2 regions of the Phytobacter diazotrophicus genome follow, and region 1 is predicted to be linked to the other one. Evidence: predicted binding sites of a transcription regulator. Region 1 holds the regulator's gene; the other holds the start of a gene.
The links. Region 1 encodes ArgR, which controls arginine synthesis, uptake and breakdown. Its sites were predicted from a motif close to ANTGAATAAAAATACANT; they were not measured.
Positions count from the first base shown of each region.

Region 2: a site for ArgR is predicted at 2,310-2,327, ahead of argA (amino-acid N-acetyltransferase). Genes of this name have one in related genera too.

Region 1 is NZ_CM125428.1:559,856-567,942, reverse strand. It holds gene degQ (serine endoprotease DegQ) at 1-1,015, shown strand, start outside; gene degS (outer membrane-stress sensor serine endopeptidase DegS) at 1,106-2,173, shown strand; gene mdh (malate dehydrogenase) at 2,261-3,199, opposite strand; gene argR (transcriptional regulator ArgR) at 3,604-4,074, shown strand; gene yhcN (peroxide/acid stress response protein YhcN) at 4,436-4,699, shown strand; gene yhcN (peroxide/acid stress response protein YhcN) at 4,795-5,058, shown strand; gene ACS0RQ_RS02735 (barstar family protein) at 5,120-5,386, opposite strand; gene ACS0RQ_RS02730 (NAD-dependent succinate-semialdehyde dehydrogenase) at 5,432-6,886, opposite strand; gene aaeB (p-hydroxybenzoic acid efflux pump subunit AaeB) at 6,970-8,087, opposite strand, start outside.
Region 2 is NZ_CM125428.1:1,016,510-1,024,596, reverse strand. It holds gene mltA (murein transglycosylase A) at 1-72, opposite strand, end outside; tRNA gene ACS0RQ_RS04955 (tRNA-Met) at 277-353, shown strand; tRNA gene ACS0RQ_RS04950 (tRNA-Met) at 399-475, shown strand; tRNA gene ACS0RQ_RS04945 (tRNA-Met) at 520-596, shown strand; gene amiC (N-acetylmuramoyl-L-alanine amidase AmiC) at 880-2,133, opposite strand; gene argA (amino-acid N-acetyltransferase) at 2,360-3,691, shown strand; gene recD (exodeoxyribonuclease V subunit alpha) at 3,731-5,563, opposite strand; gene recB (exodeoxyribonuclease V subunit beta) at 5,560-8,087, opposite strand, start outside.

The DNA.
Region 1 (8,087 bases):
TGTCCAGCTCAACGATGGTCGCGAGTTCGAGGCCAAACTGATTGGCGGCGACGATCAAAGCGACATTGCGCTGTTGCAGCTACAAAACCCCAGCAACCTCACGCAAATCGCGATCGCCGATTCCGATAAGTTAAGAGTGGGTGACTTTGTCGTTGCCGTGGGGAACCCGTTCGGGCTGGGGCAAACAGCGACATCCGGGATTGTTTCTGCTCTGGGCCGAAGCGGACTTAATCTCGAAGGGCTGGAAAACTTTATCCAGACCGATGCCTCGATTAACCGCGGTAACTCCGGCGGCGCATTGCTGAACCTGAACGGTGAGCTTATTGGCATCAACACAGCAATCCTTGCGCCGAGCGGCGGCAGCGTCGGTATCGGTTTTGCGATTCCGAGTAATATGGCACAGACACTGTCTCGCCAGTTGATTCAGTTCGGCGAAATCAAACGCGGCCTGCTGGGTATTAAAGGGACCGAGATGAGTGCTGATATCGCCAAAGCCTTCAACCTGAATGTGCAGCGTGGCGCCTTTGTCAGCGAAGTATTACCGAACTCCGGCTCAGCGAAAGCAGGCATTAAATCTGGCGACGTGATTGTCAGCCTTAATGACAAGCCGCTGAACAGCTTTGCCGAACTGCGTTCACGCATTGCAACGACGGAACCGGGCGCAAAAGTGAAGTTAGGCATCCTGCGTGACGGCAAACCGCAGGATATTGAAGTCACACTGGATAAGAGCACTTCGTCTTCTGCCAGCGCTGAACTGATCTCCCCGGCGCTGCAGGGCGCCTCGTTGAGTGATGGTCAACTCAAAGACGGTACGAAAGGTATCAATATTGAGAACGTCGAAAAAGGCAGTGCGGCTGCTCAGGCAGGCCTGCATAAAGACGATGTCATTATTGGCATTAACCGTACGCAGGTGCAGTCCATTGCCGAGCTGCGTAAGGTTCTTGAAACCAAACCATCGGTAATTGCTCTGCAAATCATCCGCGGCAATGAAACACTCTATTTATTGCTACGTTAAGCAAATGCGATCCCGGACATCACCGCTGCATGTGATGTCCGGAAAACTCGTGCTATGCTGCTGCGACTCCCTAATGACGACGCCTGCATCATGTTTTTGAAGCTCTTACGCTCGGTTGCAATTGGTTTAATGGTTGGTGGCATTATCCTCGCCGCCCTGCCTTCGCTACGCCAGCATAACCCGCTAACCGCAACGCAATTTGACAGTACCGATGAAACGCCCGCCAGTTACAACCCGGCGGTTCGCCGCGCCGCGCCCGCGGTAGTCTATGTCTATAACCGTAGTATGAATACGTCATCCCATAATCGTCTGGAAATTCGTACCCTGGGTTCCGGTGTAATTATGGATCAGCGTGGTTATATCGTTACGAATAAACATGTTATCAACGATGCGGACCAGATCATCGTTGCCTTGCAGGATGGCCGCGTTTTTGAGGCGCTTCTCGTGGGGTCGGACTCCCTTACCGACCTGGCGGTACTGAAAATTAACGCCACTGGCGGCCTGCCGGTGATTCCGATCAATCCGCGTCGTGTACCGCACATTGGTGATGTGGTATTGGCGATTGGTAACCCCTATAACCTGGGGCAAACCATTACTCAGGGGATCATCAGTGCCACCGGGCGTATTGGCCTGAACCCAACAGGTCGCCAGAATTTCCTGCAAACGGATGCCTCCATCAACCACGGCAACTCCGGCGGCGCGCTGGTGAACTCGCTGGGTGAGTTAATGGGTATCAATACTCTCTCTTTCGACAAGAGCAACGATGGCGAGACACCGGAAGGTATTGGTTTCGCTATCCCCTTCCAGCTCGCGACGAAAATCATGGATAAGTTGATTCGCGATGGTCGGGTGATCCGTGGCTATATCGGTATCGGCGGAAGAGAAATCGCCCCCATGCATACCCAGAACGGCGGTATCGATCAAATTCAGGGAATCGTGGTTAATGAAGTCTCGCCAGATGGTCCGGCAGCCCGGGCAGGCATTCAGGTGAATGATGTTATTGTCAGCGTAAATGGTAAGCCCGCGGTCTCGGCACTGGAAACCATGGACCAGGTCGCGGAAATTCGTCCCGGGTCAGAAATACCGGTTGAAGTGATGCGTGATGACAAGAAACTAAAACTGCAGGTCACAATCCAGGAATATCCAGCGACCAACTAAAAGCGATAAAAAAACCGGAGCCTAATGAACTCCGGTTTTTTTTGCGCGTCTCTGGAGGCAAACGGCGTACCAGATGGCGGCGGCTATTTACTTGTTAACAAAATCTTCGCCGAGCTGAATATCTTTTTTCAGGGTTTCCAGCATCCCTTCCAGCGCCTGCTGTTCAAAGGCGCTTAATTTGCCAATCGACTGGCGTTCTTCAATACCATTTTTACCTAACAGCAGCGGCTGAGAGAAGAAGCGGGCATACTGGCCATCGCCTTCAACATAGGCACATTCGACAACGCCTTTTTCGCCTTGCAACGCACGCACCAGCGACAGGCCAAAGCGCGCGGCTGCCTGGCCCATAGAGAGTGTTGCAGACCCGCCACCCGCTTTTGCTTCGACCACCTCAGTGCCCGCGTTCTGAATACGTTTTGTCAGATCGGCAATTTCCTGCTCAGAGAAGCTGACACCCGGAATTTGCGACAGCAGCGGCAGAATGGTGACGCCTGAATGTCCGCCCACGACTGGCACTTCAACCTCGCCCGGCTGCTTACCTTTCAGCTCAGCCACAAAGGTATTGGAGCGAATGATATCCAGCGTTGTCACGCCGAACAGTTTGTTTTTGTCATACACACCAGCTTTTTTCAGCACCTCTGCGGCAATCGCCACCGTAGTGTTAACCGGGTTAGTGATCACGCCAATACAGGCTTTGGGGCAGGTTTTGGCAATTTGCGCGACCAGGTTTTTCACAATACCGGCATTCACATTAAAAAGATCGGAACGATCCATACCCGGTTTACGCGCGACGCCCGCGGAAATCAGCACCACATCCGCACCGTGCAGAGCAGGCGTTGCGTCTTCTCCAGAAAAACCTTTAATTTTCACAGCGGTAGGAATATGGCTGAGGTCAACAGCAACCCCAGGGGTTACAGGAGCAATATCATAGAGCGAGAGTTCTGAACCTGAAGGCAGTTGAGTTTTAAGTAGTAGAGCTAACGCCTGGCCGATGCCACCAGCTGCGCCGAGGACTGCAACTTTCATCATAAACTCCTTATTATGGTTAGCTAAATATTTTGTTACTCCATTGCGGCGACCTTAATTCACCCTGATAATTATGGCAACGAACCAGCCAAAATTCTGCGGCATGGCACGCTTTTAAAATATTATAATGGGCTTTCACGACCGTCGGACCGGCAAACCAAGCAACTAAGATTGAGAGTTTACAATATAGCGCTGATATCCATCTAAACAATATCATTTCAGTAACATTTATTTTACTTTTGCTTGAATTTGCGACACATGACACAGTAGGTTCCATAACGTAATTTGATAAAATTTACGTGAACTATAAGAAAATTTGAGTTATTTCCACAGTAGATTATTTGCATAAAAATTCATCCATGTGCATAATAATGTAGTTTTCACGGCCTTAATACGGGTGACTTATGCGAAGCTCGGCAAAACAAGAAGAATTAGTTAAAGCGTTTAAAGCGCTACTTAAAGAAGAGAAATTTAGTTCTCAGGGAGAGATTGTTCTGGCGTTACAAGAACAGGGCTTTGACAATATCAATCAGTCTAAAGTCTCCCGCATGTTGACTAAATTCGGCGCGGTGCGTACGCGCAACGCCAAAATGGAGATGGTGTACTGTTTGCCTGTCGAAATGGGTGTTCCAACCACCTCCAGCCCGCTCAAAAATCTGGTGCTTGATATCGATTACAACGACGCCGTTGTTGTTATTCATACCAGCCCAGGCGCTGCACAACTGATTGCGCGCTTACTGGACTCGCTGGGCAAAGCGGAAGGTATTCTGGGTACTATTGCCGGTGACGATACTATTTTCACTACCCCGGCAAGCGGCTTTACGGTCAAAGAACTTTACGAAGCCATCCTCGTACTCTTCGAACAAGAGCTTTAATTCCTTCCCCCGGTTTCGTGCCGGGGAAGTGCCTCTCTTAGAGTCACATCTCTTTCTGGCCCCCCTTCCTTTAACACAATGTGCGAATTTCCGTCGCATTTCATTCACGCAATGAATGTTTTCGCACAAAAAATCAAAATAACGCATCTCATTGATTTTAATTATTAAAAAATAAATCCCCGCTCAAAATCATCCGTTTTTTATGCCTTTTTGACTATAAAAAAAGGTTTCTTTACCACTTACTTACAATAGCAATAATTAGCTCAGTATTAATTTTACACGTTATTAGTGTATACTTGATTTTGTGATGAGGGTCACGAAACAAAGCCCTCAGGAATTAAGATTCGACGAGGTAAGCATTATGAAAATCAAATCAACTCTAGCAACACTCAGCATCCTTTCTGTTCTGTCCTTTGGCGCATTTGCAGCAAGCTCTATCGATGCTGGCCAGGCGCAGAATCGCCAATCATTAGGTACCGTCTCTGTCGGTGGCATTGCATCATCCCCGATGGATATGCGTGCAGAACTGAACAAAAAAGCTGAAGAACAGGGTGCGTCTTCTTATCGCATCATCGAAGCACGTACCGGCGATAGCTGGCATGCCACTGCTGAACTGTATAAATAATTAACCGACAACCCTATGTCATCATCACTCAGCGGCACCAGGCATAAAAATAGCAGTATAAACCTTCTCGCCGTTGAGTATTGAGGAGAAAGACAATGAAACGTAACGCAATCATCGCAGCCCTTGGTTTAGCTTCACTGATCTCTTTTGGTGCCAGCGCAGCCACTCAACTGTCCGATAACCAAACACAAAACATGCAGGCCATTGGGACCATTTCTGTTTCCCAGACCGCAAGTTCTCCAATGAGCATCCGTGACGAATTATCTGCCAAAGCGGACGCGGCAGGCGCGAAAGCCTACCACGTGACCGAACTCCAGGAAGGTGATACCTGGCACGCAACGGCGGAACTCTACAAATAAACCCTCGTCGTCTACTCCGACGACTTGCCCCCGCCTGTCGGGGGCTTTTTTTTGTGCTGCATTAGCGCACGTTAAAACGCAACTGCCCTTCCAGCTCTTCCTCCGCTTCATCAAACAGCAGAATGAGCGCGCCGAAACGCCGCCGCAGTGTTTCGCTAAGATGAATGAACTCAATTTCAACCGGCAACGACAACTTTTCCGTCACTACTATCCATAATGAATCCAGATCGGTAATGCTTGCCCCATCGAGAGCAAACCGGCGGGAAAACTCGTGATAGAACTTACTTTGCGTGTCGATCTCAGCAAAATCGAAGATATAGGTATTCATTGTCCGCCATCCAGCCCTGTCGGGCGGCTTACGCCACCCGTTTCACTATAATCCCCCGAGATGCAGGGTTTTGACTTCCATAAACTCTTCCAGCCCCAGAACGGAGCCTTCCCGTCCCAGGCCGGACTCTTTTACACCGCCAAATGGGCCCAGCTCAGTGGATACCGCGCATTCATTGATACCAATCATCCCACTTTCAATCGCCTGGGAGACGCGGAACACGCGGGATAAGTTTTGAGTGTAGAAATAGGCTGCAAGACCAAACGGCGTTGCGTTAGCGCGCTGGATAACTTCATCCTCAGTCGTAAAGCGAAAACAGGCGGCGACCGGGCCAAACGTCTCTTCGTTCGCCAGCTTCATGCCATCGCTGCAATCCCCCAGGACGGTGGGTTGCCAGAAATTTCCCCCCAACGCGTGCGCTTTACCCCCAGCCAGAACTTTCGCCCCTTTTGCGACGGCGTCTTCCACGTGTTCACGCACTTTACCCACCGCCGAAGATTCAATAAGCGGGCCGACCACCACACCGTCGTCAAGACCATTCCCGACTTTAAGGGCATTGACCGCCTCTGCCAGTTTCTGCGTGAAGGTGTCATACACCGACTCATGAATATAGAAACGGTTTACGCTCACACAAACTTGCCCGGCATTACGGAATTTATTGGCAATCGCCCCTTTTACCGCCGCATCAATATCTGCGTCTTCAAAGACAATGTAAGGCGCGTTGCCCCCGAGCTCCATGGAGACTTTCTTCATGGTTTCAGCCGCGTTACGCACCAATGTTTTACCGACTGCGGTAGATCCGGTAAAGGAAATTTTGCGTACATCATGGCTCGCCATGATCGCATCGCTAATTTCCGATGTATTCCCGGCAACCGCATTTAGCACACCGTCCGGCACGCCCGCTTTTTTCGCCAGCGCCAGCAGCGCAAAGGCACTGAGCGGCGTGTTATTGGCGGGTTTAATCACGCCCGTACACCCTGCGGCTAACGCGGGTCCCAGCTTACGGGTCAGCATCGCCATCGGGAAATTCCAGGGGGTTATCGCTGCCACAACGCCAATGGGTTCGCGGGTAGCAAAAATACGCGATCCGGGTTTTATCGGCGGGATAATTTCGCCATTAGCACGCTTCGCTTGCTCGGCGAACCATTGAATAAAGCTTGCAGCATAGTCCACCTCACCTTCGGCTTCTTTTAAGGGCTTGCCCTGTTCGGTGGTCATTAACCTTCCCAGCCAGCTTTTGTTTTCAATGATCAATTCGTACCAACGATAAAGGATGGCGGAACGCTCTTTTGCCGTTTTCGCACGCCAGGCGGGAAAAGCCCTGGTGGCTGCGGCGATAGCGGCTTCCGTCTCTTTTTTCCCGGCTTTTGCTACCTTCGCGACAACCTCGCCGGTCGCCGGGTTCAGTACGTCAAATGTCGTGTCCAACGATTTCCAGACGCCATCGACAAGATAGCCCGTCTGGAAAAGTTCGCTGTCCTGCAATGCCTGCGTTGTCATTTGTCCTCCTGATCTGTGATTTACAAAAGCTCCCGTAAAGTATAGCCATAAAAAAACCGACGCTTCTGGCGTCGGTTTTGGGTCTAGCTGCTGGTTAGTGCATGCTGATATTTGTGTAACATTCCGGTAAGTCGTTTTACCGGCTCGGTCACCTGCGGCGGCGCATCCCAGTGCTGCAATTTCTCCTGATAGACCTCCAGCTCCTCCAGCAACTGCGAGAAATAGTGCCGTCGTCTGCTGTCAGATCGGGCGGAGATGACGCTGTCAGCCGTACGGCGAAGCTGTCGATGGAACGCCGAAAGCTCCTCATTCACTGGTACAGGCGCATCACGTAAACGCTGATGAGCGATGATCAATGTCAGCGCCAGGCGGAATTTCGCCACATCGCCAGGGAATTTATTCAACAGTAAAAACAACTGCTGATAGAGCGCAGGAAGATGGTTCTCTTTACGTCGCGCGCTGTTGGTTGTCATCGCCGAAACGGCCGCCGAGACAAACTGATTGAGCAACATCCGCCCGGTACGTGCCTGCGAATTGTCCCGCACCAGCAAAATGACGATCAGCGCCAGCCCGCAGCCGATAATTTGCCCGAGCGCGCTATCAAGAAATTGGCTGAACTTAAACGTCATCGGGTTATCAAGCACGATAATGTTGATGGTACTTGCCAGCGCCCCCAGCGAACCCAGCCGCCGTTTCTGCACCTCGACACCGGCAAAAAAAGCCAGTACAGCCAGGCTGATGCAGAGCAACAGCATGCTCTGCTGCGTCGAAGGGATGATAAACAGAAAATAGAGCGCACCGACCGGCAGGGCGACCAACGTCCCTATCAGAAAATCAATAGCCACCATTTTCGGATTTGGCAGACGCATTGCCAGCGACGTCACCACCGCGATCATCACCATGGTTCCACTACCGGAAGTCCAGCCGCTCCACAACCAGAATAAGGTCCCTAACCCGCAGGATAGAGTGGTACGCCAGAAGTTGACCATCGCATGATGGCGTTCCGCTGATGCCGGTTTGATAACCACTTCGCCGCGCAGGACTTCTTCTTCCGTCGCACTGATTTTGGTGTTGCTCACCACCCCACGTTTAAGCAGCAAATACCGCGTGGCCGCCCCTACCCAGCTATAGATGGTGACTGGTGTTTCACGTTCACCGGTCCAGGCAATCACCCGGCGCATCCGCTTCATTTGTCTATGCA
Region 2 (8,087 bases), 460 kb from region 1:
CTTTGAAGTACAGGCGGCGAGAAGTGCTGCCATTGCGCCTGCGAGTAGATATTTTGCCCAACGTCCTTTCATTTCTCTCATCTTCTGGTTAATCCGGAGCGTGATGAAGATAACAAACCGCCCCTGCGAATGAAATGCGATTGCGCAACCTGCCGCAAATGCAGTACAAAAAACACCCTTATCGTACTGTTTTTATACAAATGTCGCGCTAATAAGCTATTCCGTTAAAAAAGGGTTGCATCAAAATGTTAGCGGAGTATAGTGCGCATCCACGGACGCGGGGTGGAGCAGCCTGGTAGCTCGTCGGGCTCATAACCCGAAGGTCGTCGGTTCAAATCCGGCCCCCGCAACCAATTAAAATCAGAAGTAAATTTACTCGATGGAAGAGTAAACGCGGACGCGGGGTGGAGCAGCCTGGTAGCTCGTCGGGCTCATAACCCGAAGGTCGTCGGTTCAAATCCGGCCCCCGCAACCAATTACAATCTGATGCACATTTACTCGATGAAGAGTAAAGACGGACGCGGGGTGGAGCAGCCTGGTAGCTCGTCGGGCTCATAACCCGAAGGTCGTCGGTTCAAATCCGGCCCCCGCAACCAATTTCATAAGCACCCTCAAGGGTGTTTTTTTGTTTTTATTCTTCACCCTTCAGGCTGTGCCATTGTTGGCTGCCCTCATTCACCCCAGTCACGTACCCTTGTACGCTCCCGGGGATTCATTCCGTTGCCGCCTCGGCACAACCTGAATGTTTCGAATAAAAATCCTGAGTTCACCCTTCAGGCTGTGCCATTGTTGGCTGCCCTCATTCACCCCAGTCACGTACCCTTGTACGCTCCCGGGGATTCATTCCGTTGCCGCCTCAAATAAATCCTGACTAAAACACTAGCCTCTTCTTGCCAGCGTTGCGCCATCGGCAAAGTACGCCTTAATCCCTGCAAGGATCGACTCCGCCACCTCTCGCTGGAATTTCGCCGTCTTAAGCTTACGCTCTTCTTCCACGTTACTGATAAACGCCGTTTCGACCAGAATCGACGGAATATCCGGTGCTTTCAGTACCGCGAACCCAGCCTGCTCGACACTGTTTTTATGCAGGTTGTTAACATTGCCCAGCTTGTTGAGCACCGCTTTGCCAAATTTCAGGCTGTCGTTAATGGTTAATGACTGCACCATATCGAACATCGTATGGTCGAGATAACGATCCCCGCTCTTGCTAACCCCACCGATTAAGTCGGAGGCATTCTGCGTTTCTGCAAGGTATTTCGCCGCCGTACTGGTTGCCCCTTTGGTTGAGAGGGCAAAGACCGACGAACCGCTAGGCTGGCGGCTGCTAAAGGCATCCGCATGAATTGAAACAAACAGGTCGGCGCGCTGCTTTTGTGCTTTGGCGACACGTACTTTCAAGGGGATAAACACATCCTCATTGCGCGTCATGTAGGCTTTCATATTGCCTTCCTGCTCAATCAGCGCGCGCAGGCGACGGGCGATTTGCAGCACCACATCTTTTTCGCGGGTCCGGTATTTCCCGATGGCGCCCGGATCCTCACCGCCATGGCCAGGATCGAGCATAATAACGATCGGACGATCCCGCCCCGCTTTGCCCGGCTGTGGCCCGCTTTGCGCTGGTGGCACCTGTTTTTCCAGGTCGCCCTGGTTGTACTCTTCCAGAAGCGCGAGCAGCGGATCCTGAACATCTTTCGCATTCGCCGGATAAAGATCCATTACCAGACGTTCTTTAAACCCTGCCACCGGCGCAAGGGCGAAGAGCTGCGGTTTAATATCCTGCTTAAGCTCAAACACCATACGCACCGTTTTTGGATCGAACTGCCCAACGCGCGCAGATTTGATAAAAGGATCATCGCCGCGAATTTGTGTCCCCATTCCTTTCAAAACGGAGTTCAGGTTAACGTCTTCAATATCAACAACCAGCCGATCCGGATTGCTGAGCGCAAACTGGCGATATTTCAGCACACGGTTAGACTCAACGGTCACGCGAGTATAGGTTGACGCAGGCCAGACACGCACCGCCACCACCTGACTGACGGCGGCAAGACCGACCTGACTCACGCTCAATAACCACATAGCGCCCGCCCCTTGTAACAATCGGCGGCGGCTCAGCCTTGATTGACTTCCCGACATGCTTCTCCCGAGCAAAAAAGATGAAATACTAAGTAAACGTCAGATTTGACCGAAAACTTTAACGAATGACGCATAAACTGTCATCTATAAAAGGGTAAACATACACAATCCATGCAATGGCACGCAGGAATTATTCTTTGTCTAAGGCGAATTTATGGCTTGCACCCAGCACCATAAAAGAATAAAAATACACAATTTACGAATAATCATGCAGTGAGGGTTGGCCGTGGTAAAGGAACGCAGAACCGAACTGGTACAGGGATTTCGCCATTCTGTTCCCTATATTAATACCCATCGGGGAAAAACGTTTGTCATCATGTTGGGTGGCGAAGCCATTGAACATGAAAACTTTTCCAGCATTGTCAGCGATATAGGCTTACTCCACAGCCTCGGTATTCGCCTGGTGGTAGTGTATGGCGCACGTCCGCAGATTGATGCCAATCTTGCTGCGCATAATCACGAACCGGTGTATCACAAACATACCCGTGTGACAGATGCCAAAACGCTTGAACTGGTGAAACAGGCCGCCGGTCTGCTGCAACTGGATATTACCGCTCGCCTCTCCATGAGTCTGAACAATACGCCATTGCAGGGCGCGCACATTAACGTGGTGAGCGGCAACTTCATCATCGCCCAACCGCTGGGCGTGGACGATGGCGTTGACTATTGCCATAGCGGACGTATCCGTCGTATCGATGAAGAAGCCATCCACCGCCAGTTAGACAGCGGCGCTATTGTGCTACTCGGCCCCGTTGCGGTGTCTGTCACTGGCGAAAGCTTTAACCTCACATCGGAAGAGATTGCGACACAACTGGCCATCAAACTGAAAGCAGAAAAGATGATTGGCTTTTGTTCATCGCAGGGCGTCTACAACGAAGATGGGCAGATTGTCTCCGAGATGTTCCCGAACGAAGCCCAGTCGCGGGTCGAGTCACTGGAAGAGCAAGGCGATTACCACTCCGGAACAGTACGTTTCCTGCGTGGCGCGATGAAAGCCTGCCGCAGTGGCGTTCGCCGCAGCCACCTGATCAGTTATCAGGAAGATGGCGCCTTATTGCAGGAACTGTTCTCTCGCGACGGTATCGGTACGCAGATTGTGATGGAGAGCGCGGAACAGATCCGTCGTGCCACCATTAACGATATCGGCGGCATTCTTGAGCTGATTCGTCCACTGGAGCAGCAAGGTATTCTGGTGCGTCGTTCGCGCGAACAACTGGAGATGGAGATCGATAAATTCACCATCATTCAGCGCGATAACCTGACCATCGCCTGTGCGGCGCTCTATCCGTTCCAGGAAGAAAAAATCGGCGAAATGGCCTGCGTAGCGGTACATCCGGACTATCGCAGTTCATCGCGCGGCGAGGTGTTGCTTGAGCGCATTGCGGCCCAGGCGAGACAGATGGGTCTGAGCAAACTCTTTGTCCTCACCACCCGCAGCATCCACTGGTTCCAGGAGCGCGGCTTTACCCCGGTGGATATCGATTCCCTGCCGGAAAGTAAAAAAGAGATGTATAACTATCAGCGGCGTTCAAAAGTGCTGATGGCAGATTTGGGCTAAGTTGCCTCATAGCCCTCACCGCCGGGTGAGGGCTATGTTCTACATCGTTTCAAAAATGGCATTCAGCCCGCTTCGCCGTTCGGTACGCGTGGCAATAGCCTGCGCCAGTATGCGTTCATCGGCATACAGCGACAGCCGTTTTTTCGCACGGGTAATCGCGGTATAAACCAGCTCTCTCGTTACCACCGGCACAATCTGGCCTGGCAAAATCAGTGCCGCATGATCAAACTCCGAGCCCTGCGATTTATGCACCGTCATCGCCCAGGCGGTATCATGTTCCGGTAAACGACTGGGCTGCACCGATTTCAGACTACCGTCAGGTAACGGGAACCAGACACGAATGCCCTGCCCCTGATCGAGCGCAATCCCAATATCGCCGTTAAACAACCCCAGCGAGGCGTCATTACGCGTGATCATGACCGGCCTGCCGTGATACCAGCGCGCATGCGCCGGGCGGGTAATCCGTCGCTGCCGGACCAGCGCCTGCTCAATACGATCGTTCAGCCCACTCACGCCAAATGGCCCTTCACGCAATGCACACAACAGTTGATACTCACCAAAAGCGGCGAGGACCTCTTGTGGCTGCGCGCCATCGCGTACCAGCCCAAGAAAATGACCGTAGCCTGCCAGTGCATCATCAATCATGCCCTGATAGTCTTCTGCGCTTTGCAGGTGCTTGTTTTCGATATCGCTAAAGCCCTGGCTCAGCACCGCGCTTGCCGCCGTTTTATCACCACGGTTAACCGCCGCCGCCAGTTGCCCGATACCCGAATCACTGCCGAAGCGGTAACTTTTTTGCAGCAGGCACAGACTGTCACGTAGCGCACTGGCCGAAGTGCCTTCTCCTGCGGGTACGGTTGTTCCAGTTATCCGCGAGAGCTGCGCGGCACGCTCTGGCGTAAACCCTTTATTGACCCAGGCGCAAATGTCTCCAAGTACCGCCCCTGCCTCTACGGACGCCAACTGGTCTCGGTCTCCGAGGAATATCACCCGGGCATGTTGCGGCAGTGCATCTATCAGTCTCGACATCATCGGCAGGTCAATCATCGAAGCTTCATCCACCACCAGCACATCCAGATGCAGTGGATTGCCAGCGTGATAACGCAGCCGTTGGCTACCGGGCAGCGCCCCCAGAAGACGATGCAGGGTACTGGCTTCATCAGGCAGCGTCGCCTTTTGTTTGTCAGTCAACGGCAACTGGCGAAGCGCCGCTCCTAAAGATTCCGTCAGGCGAGCGGCTGCTTTTCCGGTTGGTGCGGCAAGACAAATGCGACAGCGTGCGCCATCAGCCATTTGCACCAGCGCTGCAAGCAGCTTCGCCACCGTCGTGGTTTTCCCGGTGCCAGGCCCGCCCGAGATCACCGATACGCGGCGGGTAAGCGCAACCGCCGCTGCCACCTTCTGCCAGTTAATGTCATCCGAAGGCTGAAACAGGTCGTCCAGCGCCTGCCGCAGACGGTTTTCATCTACCTCCAACGGTTGATTAACCCTGGCAAAAAAGGCGGCAATACTGCATTCGTTGCACCACATACGGTTCAGATACAGTCGCTCACCCACGAGGATCATCGGCGTTGCCACCTCCCCCTCACTCACCGCAGGCGAGGCCAGCAACGTTTTTCGCCAGTCCGCCGGATAACCGGCTTCTTCATAAAGAGAAGCCAGTAGCGGATGCGCTCTGGCGGGCAGGTTTTCCGGCGCTAAACGGGAGAGGGGCAAGCAGACATGCCCTTCTCCGGCATCAAAGCTCAGCATTGCCGCTGCCAGCATTACCGCCGGTTCATCATCGCTGGCCACGGTCAGGGCGAATTGCACATCCAGCGGACGCAAGATTTTTAGCTCTACGGCGTGTTGCAGTAACGTACGCAGTCTCATTGCGCCACCTCCAGTGTTTCCCCGGCAAACAGGGCATCCATCTGGCTTATCAGCGCCGCGTCAGGCCGGGTGGTAAAGATCCCCTGCTGCGAATTATCGGCCTCGACGCCACGCAGGAAGAGGTAAATAACGCCACCAAAGTGGTGCTCATAATCGTACCCGGCGATGCGGTGGCGCAGGTAACGATGAAGGGCAAGTGTATAAAGCTGATACTGCAAATCGTAACGGTGAGATTGCATGGCGGCAGCCATTGCCTCACGGGTATAGGCCTCGGCGGATTCTCCCAGCCAGTTCGATTTATAATCCAACAGGTAGTAACGCCCTTCGTGGCGGAATACCAGGTCAATAAACCCTTTTAACATGCCGCGCACCTCGCGAAAATCCAGCGGCGGACAGCCGGCCGACAACGGATCGTACTGGCGTATCAGCGCATCGAGCGCCCCGGCGCGCAGATTTTGGGCAATCGGGATATAGAACTCCATCTCTACCTGCTTTTCCTTTGCCGTTAACTGATGCAACGACGCCCCCGTATCGGCCAGGGGAACGTGAAGGATCGTGTCAATCCATTCGCTGATAACCGGCTGCCAGTGCTCTTCAAAACCGCCGCGCTGGAGTTTCTCTGCCACCCAGGCTGGGGCAATCGGCTGGGTGAAATCCAGATCTTCAAACAGGCTGTGTAAGAACGTCCCCGGCGAGGCGCCACGTGGGAACTGATGCGGCGTCAGCATTGGCTCCGCCAGCAGATCTCGCTCCCCGGCGGCATCAAGGTCCAGACGCGGCAATAAATCCTGCGCAATGCCATGCGCACGCTGTTGCAGCCCGGAATAACTGGTCACGCGCCAGTCATCACGTACGGTTCGTGTCATCTGGCGGGCCGTTAACGCCTGCACGACGTCTTGCGGAGCCTGCCAGCGAACGTTGTCCGACACATCGGGCACACAAAGGGCGATATTATCGTTACACAGCGCCTCGACGCAGGCCCGAAGCCCCTGCGCATCGCGAGGTTGTCCCTGCTGAATAAGCCGTCCCAATGCGTTGAGATGGAAATCGCTGTCACCCGTTTTCTCGCCGCGACGACGAGAAATAGGGGCAATTCCCAGACTGCAATGCCAGACCGAGCGCGTCAGCGCCACATACAGCAGACGCAGATCTTCCGCCAGGCGTTCCGTCTCCGCCAGTTCAATGCTCTCCTCGGCTTTGCTGAGGTCCAGCACTGGCGCAAACGACGTGCGGTCGTGGTAAAACGCCTGATCCTGAACGCGGAAATTGGCGATAAAAGGCAGCCAGACCAGCGGGTACTCCAGCCCTTTCGATTTATGGATGGTGACGATTTTCACCAGATGTTTGTCGCTTTCCAGACGCAACTGTTCACTCGACGAATTCGCATCCGGTTCGGCGATATGCTGTGCCAGCCAACGCACCAGCGCATGTTCGCTCTCTACCTGTGTGCCCGCTTCCTGCAGTAATTCACTCAGGTGCAAAATGTCCGTCAGACGGCGTTCGCCACCCGGTGTCGCCAGCAGGTTTTCCGCCACGTGGCGCGCACTCATCAGTGCACGTAGCATTGGCATAACGCCGCGCTTAAGCCACATGTCCCGCCAGCCAGCAAACTCTTCTACTATCGCATCCCAGGCGGCTTCGTCCTGGTTAAGCGTTTCGATATCCAGCGCACTCAAACCGAGCATGGATGTCGCCAGTGCGCTACGTAACGTGTTTTCACGTTCCGGCGCCAGCACCGCCTGTAATAGCCAGAGCAGCTCCTGGGCCTCCGGCGTATCAAACACGCTGTCACGGTTAGAAAGATAAACCGAGGGAATATTAAGAAGACCCAACGCATCGCGAATCAGTGACGCCTCATGGCGGCTACGAATCAGCACGGTAATATCAGAAGCTTTCACAGGACGAGTCGTTTTTCCCTCATGCAGCAACGCCTCCCCCTTCTGCCCGGCTATCAGCCAGTCGCGGATTTGCGTCGCGCAGAGTTCAGCCATAAAGGTTTGATAATCCCCGACGCCGACCCCCTCGCTTTTCATCAGCCACATCGCCATTGCCGGCTGTTTTTCTCCTTTTAGCGTAAAACGCAGCGACTGGTTCTTCGCCGCTGATTTCACTGGCAGGAAAGGAATTTGCCGAAACATAAAGGCGTTGTCGGTCTGGCTGAAAAGCTGATTAACACTCTCCACCATTCCCGGCGCGGAACGCCAGTTGGTATCGAGCGTATAACGAGCGTTTACTTCATCGCGCGCTTTCATGTAGGTAAAAATATCGGCCCCGCGAAACGCGTAAATAGCCTGTTTCGGATCGCCTATCAGAAGAAGCCCGCTTTCCGGCTGGTGGTGCCAGATACGACGGAAAATACGATACTGCTGGGGGTCGGTATCCTGAAATTCATCAATCATGGCGACCGGGAAACGGGTGCGGATCGCCGTTGCCAGCGCCTCGCCACTCGCGCTTTGCAAGGCGCTGTCCAGCCGACTCAACATGTCGTCAAAACCGAGTTCGCCACGGCGACGCTTTTCTCTGG